2 regions of the Companilactobacillus zhachilii genome follow, and region 1 is predicted to be linked to the other one. Evidence: predicted binding sites of a transcription regulator. Region 1 holds the regulator's gene; the other holds the start of a gene.
What was found. The regulator Rex, encoded in region 1, represses fermentation and respiration genes when NADH is low (regulators of the CRP and FNR family bind a similar motif). The targets are predictions, from matches to a motif close to TTGTGAANTANTTCACAA.
Positions count from the first base shown of each region.

Region 2: a site for Rex is predicted at 1,225-1,242, ahead of D1B17_RS10735 (acyl-CoA dehydrogenase family protein). Genes of this name have one in related genera too.

Region 1 is NZ_CP031933.2:2,057,773-2,060,992, reverse strand. Features, by position in the region: gene D1B17_RS09490 (ABC-F family ATP-binding cassette domain-containing protein) at 1-1,522, opposite strand, end outside; gene D1B17_RS09485 (redox-sensing transcriptional repressor Rex) at 1,659-2,309, shown strand; gene manA (mannose-6-phosphate isomerase, class I) at 2,330-3,220, shown strand, end outside.
Region 2 is NZ_CP031933.2:2,314,764-2,317,983, reverse strand. Features, by position in the region: gene dltD (D-alanyl-lipoteichoic acid biosynthesis protein DltD) at 1-646, shown strand, start outside; gene D1B17_RS10735 (acyl-CoA dehydrogenase family protein) at 1,258-2,382, shown strand; gene D1B17_RS10730 (electron transfer flavoprotein subunit beta/FixA family protein) at 2,393-3,190, shown strand; gene D1B17_RS10725 (electron transfer flavoprotein subunit alpha/FixB family protein) at 3,192-3,220, shown strand, end outside.

The DNA of each region.
Region 1 (3,220 bases):
TAGCTAGTGTATTCAAAAGGTAACGATCATGGGATACGAAGAGGACGGTTCCGGCAAAACTCTTGAGGGCATCTTCTAGGACTTCCTTACTGTCAATGTCCAAGTGGTTTGTCGGTTCGTCCATTACAAGAAAATTATTATTTTCCATTGATAATTTTGTTAATGTTAATCGAGCTTTTTCACCACCAGATAGTCCTGCAACTGGCTTGAGAACATCATCACCGCTGAATAGGAAAGCACCTAACTTTTTGCGGATAATTTGTTCATCTAGTCGTGGATAACGGTCCCAGATTTCGTGAAGAACGTCTTTTTTAGGATCAAGGCCCTTTAAATTCTGGTCGTAGTAACCGACTTGAACATTGGCACCAAATTGACTAGTTCCTTTGATTAGAGGAATTTTACCTAAAATTGATTTAAGAAAAGTTGATTTACCAATACCATTTGGTCCAATGATACCAACGCGTTCACCTTTTTTGACATCTAAGTTGATAGGCTCAGACATGATTTCGTTATCGTATCCGATTGCAGCATCTTTGACTAGTAAAACATCGTTACCACTTTCTTTGTCGATATCAAATGAGAAGTGAACTGAACCTTGATCACTGCCAGGACGTTCCAAAACATCCATGTGTTCCAACTTTTTACGACGACTCTGGGCCATCTTAGTTGTTGAAGCACGAACAATATTTTTTTGAATGTACTCTTCAGTTTTCTTGATTTCAGCTTGTTGTTCTTCGTAATGTTTCCAAGCAACTTCTTGGTTCTTTTTCTTTTCTTGCAAGTAGAAAGAATAATTACCAGAGTAGTGAGTTGATGAATGTTGATTGATTTCAACAATCTCGGTCGTAACTTTATCAAGGAAGTATTGGTCATGGGAAACGATAACTAATGCACCACGATAACCTTTCAGATAACTTTCTAACCATTCGACGGTATTGATGTCCAAATGGTTAGTCGGTTCATCCAAAAGTAAGATATCGTGATGTTCCAAAAGCATCTTTGCCATAGCTAAACGAGATCTTTCACCACCAGAAAGAGTAGAAATTTGGTTTTTCCAAACATCTTCATCAAAGCCGAATCCCTTTAGAACGCTGCGGATTTCTGATTGATAACCGTAACCATTTTCTTGACGGAAAGTATTTTGTAGTTGGTCATATTGTTTCAGAATGGCATCGTAATCGTCGACATTTGGATTGGCAAGTTTCTCTTCTAGAGCGTGCATTTTCTTTTCTTGTTCTTTAAGATAATCAAAAACTTTTTCCATTTCCAAAAAGATTTGATTGTCACTATCGAGTCCAGAATCCTGGGCTAAATAACCAATATTAGTATCTTTTTTTAGGGCAATATTGCCACTGTTGTAACTCTCTTGATCAGAGATAATCTTCAACAAAGTTGATTTTCCGACACCGTTTCGACCGACTAAACCGATGCGGCTGTTGTCTTGAATCTCAAAACTGACATTGGAAAAAAGTTTCTTTGTTCCGAAATTTTTCGTAATGTTTTGTGCTTGTAATAAAATCAAAATATAACTCCTTTATGTATTCACAATTTTATCATTAATTAATAATTTATGCCTTTATAGGTTTAACGTATTGCGTTTTTAGTGATTTTTATTTACTATGAATGTTAGTGAAATGACACACATATGGTGGTAAATTATGACAAAAACAACAGTTCCAAACGCAACAATAAAGCGTTTACCAATTTATTATCGTTACTTCCAATTTCTCAAGGATGAAGGTACAAAAAAAATCTCCTCTGGTGAATTATCAGAAGGGGTCAAGATTGATAGTGCTACAATTAGACGTGACTTCTCATATCTAGGTGCACTTGGGAAACGTGGTTATGGCTACGATGTAAACGATTTAGTGGTCTTCTTTAAGAAGCTGTTGAATCAAGATAAACGAACCAATGTAGCCTTAGTTGGAGTTGGTAATTTAGGTAACGCCTTACTAAATTATAACTTTTCTCGGACGAATAATGTTCGAATTGCGGCAGCTTTTGATATAAATAAGGAAATTGTCGGTACAGTTAAGAGTGGAGTTCCAGTTTACGATATTAGTGAATTGAAGGAACAACTTAACTTGCAACAGATCGATGTCTGTATTTTGACAGTTTCATCAAACGCTGCACAAACGACGGCTGACTTGTTAGCTGATGCAGGGGTTCGAGGAATCTTGAACTTTACACCAGTTATCATCAATGTTCCAAACAGTATCCGTGTTCATTATGTTGACTTAGCTAATGAATTGCAGACACTGATTTTCTTCTTGGATCGTGATAAGTCAATGAACGAAGAGACAAACTAAACTTTTGGGGGAATTTTTTTATGAGTGAACCATTATTTTTGAAACCTGTCTTCCATGAAAAAATCTGGGGCGGCAGAAAATTAGAAACTAAATTTGGTTATAACATTCCTGATGGCACTATCGGTGAATGCTGGGCTATTTCTGGACACCCACATGGCAGATCAGAAGTTGAAAACGGCGAATTTGCTGGTCAATACGTTGATGACCTTTGGAAAAATCATAGTGAACTATTTGGCAATCCTAAAGGCAAAGTCTTCCCATTGTTGACAAAAATTTTGGATGCTGAAGCAAGTCTTTCTGTTCAAGTGCACCCAGATAATGCCTATGCTGCTGAACATGAGCATGAATTAGGTAAGACTGAATGCTGGTATATCATTGATGCTGAACCAGGTTCATACTTGATTTACGGTCACAATGCTAAGAATAAAGCTGAACTTGATCAAATGATCGAATCAGGCGATTGGGACCACTTATTGAGAAAAGTTCCTGTTAAGACAGGCGATTTCTATTACGTACCAAGTGGAACTGTGCATGCTTTGAATAAGGGTATCATGGCCTTGGAAACCCAACAAAGTTCAGATACAACATATCGCTTGTATGACTATGATCGTGTCGACAAGACAACAGGCAAGAAACGTGATCTTCACATTAAACAATCAGAAGACACAATTACCGTTCCTCATAAAGATCCAAAATTAAATATCGAATCAAAACAAGTTGGACAAAATAAATTTACAACCTTCGTTCAACCACCAGTATCACCATTTTTCTCAGTTTATCACTGGGAAATCAAAGAACCAGTTGAATTACACCACCAAATTGGTAAGTATACATTAATCTCTGTGTTAAGTGGAGAAGGTAAGATTACCGTTGATGGTAAAGATTATGATTTGAAGAAAGGTATCCATTTG
Region 2 (3,220 bases), 260 kb from region 1:
TTCTAGTTTGCAGAGCCAAGATGATTTGTTTGGTTCAATTTCCATGAATGACCATGAAAAAGCAATTGATCGTGCAGCTAGTCAATTACCCGATAAGTATGATTACAAAGATTTAAATAAACTAGCTACTAAATTAGCAGCTAAGCACTCAAGTGATAATGATTTGCAAATCGGAAATTCCTTTTATAAGAAGGAATTGAAAAAGAGAATCGTTAGATATAAGAATGCGCACCGTCATGTAACATATACTCATTCACCTGAATACAATGACTTCCAAGCTTTGTTATATATGTTTGCACAAAACAAGACCGAAGTAATGTTCGTTATCCAACCGGTTAACCCACATTGGGTCAAGTATACTGGGATGCCAATGAGTACGATTACTAACTTTGATACAAAAATCAAATATCAATTAAGATCACAAGGTTTCAACAATATTGTGGACCTATCACATGTTAAGAATCCAAACTATATCGCCGAAGATACTATTCACATGGGTTGGCGTGGTTGGTTGATGCTTGACCATCACCTAAAGGGCTTCTATAAGGATAAGAAAGCAAATCCTAAAGATACTCAATATAAGATGGATAGCTACTTCTTAACTGATACTTGGGCTAACAATACGAAATTTTCAAACAATAAATAATTAAAAGCTGACGATTTTTATCGTCAGCTTTTTTGTGTATAGCTAAAGGTTAAGCATGATGTGGAGATGGTATTAGTCCGCCGGAAGGGCCCAGAAAATTAGGTCGCTGTGGGGACCGATTGGAGCCAAGGTCTCCAATCTCGATTTTGAACTTCGCAAGGTGCGCGAATTTCAAAAGTCGTCCCGTGGTGTAAGGGATAAATCCCTAACGCCACCTTCACGGCGACCTAATTTTCTGGGCCCTTCCGGCTAGGTTATTTTTTGTTTTGAATAAATAGTTGGTAAATGGAAGTATTACATTTTAAAGCACATCAATAACTCCCAGAGTCTTAAGGTTTAAAGTATATTTTGATTTAGCTAAGAACTAAAGAACGCATTGTATTAGTCAAATGTGTCAAGCGCTTCGGGCCACTATGAGTTAGCAATTTGTCTAAGAATTAAGGTATATTTTGAATAAATGAATAGCTTACATATATTAACGTTATCTTTTTATATATAAAATAATTATATGGACAATTTCAAATAAATATCTTATGATGAAATCATTAAAATATCGTTGGATATTTTTTTACATATGTATGTGAAAAAATTAACATGTGAGGAGAATTCTGATGGATCAAAAACAAACAAGTAAAGAAATCCTTTTAAGAATGGTCAAGTCGTTTACTGAAAATGAAGTGGCTCCGTATGATATGGAAATTGATCATACGCGTTCTTATGTCAATGATCTCTTGAACAAGATCAAGCAATATGATTTTCTAAGTACAATGTTGCCTGAAGAGTACGGTGGAGCTGGATTTGATGGTGAAACTACTGCTGCAATGATCAATGAAATCGCGCGTGGTAATGCTAGTTTAGGTGTTACTCTTGAAGGTCACTTCAAATCGGTTGATCAGATTGTGAAGTATGGTAATCAAGCTTTAAAAGATGAGTATCTTCCACAAGCTAAATCACGAATCATAGCTTTTTCTATGACTGAACCAAGTGGAGGTTCCAATCCTTTAGGAATAACCTCACATGCTGAAAAGAAGGGCGATAAGTGGATCATCAATGGTGATAAAATCATGATCACTAATGGTGGATTGGCTGAAATATATTGTGTCTTAGTGAAGACTGCTCCGGAAGAATTATCATTCTTTGTCGTTGATAAAGATATGGAAGGTTTCGAATATGGTAAACAAGAAAACTTCCTTGGCTTGACAGGTGTACCCGTTGGCGAAATCGTCATGAATAATATAGAAGTTGATGAAAATCATCTCTTAGGTAAAGTTGGTATGGGAAAGGAAATTGGTGATAGCGCCCATAATGATGCTCGTGTGCTCATGGGAGCAGTTTTGACCGGAATTATGGAACATGAATTAGATATTGTCACTGATTATGCAACTCATCGTAAGGCAATCGATACGCCGATTATTCAGATGCAAGGTATTCAAAGAAAAGTAGCTGATATTGCTGTTGCCAAAGAAACAACCAAATTGCTTTATCAAAAAGCTGCTTGGTTAAAAGATCATGGTCAAGATTATGAAGAAGAAGCTGCTATGGCTAAGGCTTATGGAAGTCGTAGTGCGGTTAAATCTGGAGATGATGCCTTACAGATTTTAGGTGGCTATGGATACAGTCTTGATTATCCAGTTGAACATTTAATTAGAGATGCTAGAGCTATGGAAATAGCTGAAGGAACCGTAGAAAAGATGCGGACAGCCATTGCACTCATTGAAGCAAAGAATCGGGCCTAGGAGGAAAATTATGAAAATAGTTGTTTGTATTAAGCAAGTACCAGAAACTACGAATGTCAAAATTGATGAAAAAACGAAAAATATCGATCGTCGTGGTCTAGGTGGCGTAATAAATTCATATGACCTTCACGCTTTAGAGACCGCTTTAGAAATCAAACGAAATGTTGGTGGAGAAGTAATTACTTTAACTATGGGACCTGATGATTTTGCTGTGTCATTACGTGAAACTTTAGCTTTGGGTGCTGATAGTTCAGTTCTTTTATCTGACCGTGCCTTTGCTGGAGCCGATACTTTGGCCACTGGTTACGTCTTGGGTAAAGCCATTAAAAAGATTGGTGATGTCGATTTAGTTATTTTAGGACAACAATCAGTTGATGCCGATACGGGACAAGTGGGACCAATTATGGCCGAGCTATTGCAGGTACCACAAGTCACATATGCTAATGAAGTAACTGCTCAAGATAATAAATTAGTGATCAAACGTAATTTAGATAATGTTGCTCAAGAAATCACAGCTCAATTGCCACTACTATTGACTGTTACAGATACGATCAATCAACCTAAATATACTAATGTCGTTGAAATTACCAAGAGCTTTGCTAAACCAATCACAACTTGGCATGCTAGTGATTTACAACTAGATAGTGAGCGTGTTGGGCAAGCCGGTTCACCAACGATTGTTCGTTCAATTTCATCTCCAGAAAAAACCGCCAAGGTTGGTCATAAGTTGGCCGATGATCCAATGGAGGCAGCTAAAGAATTAGTAACAGCTTTGAAAAAACAAAATATGTTAGCGGAGGAAGATTAGGATGGTATTGATTAAAGAAAATTGGGTTTT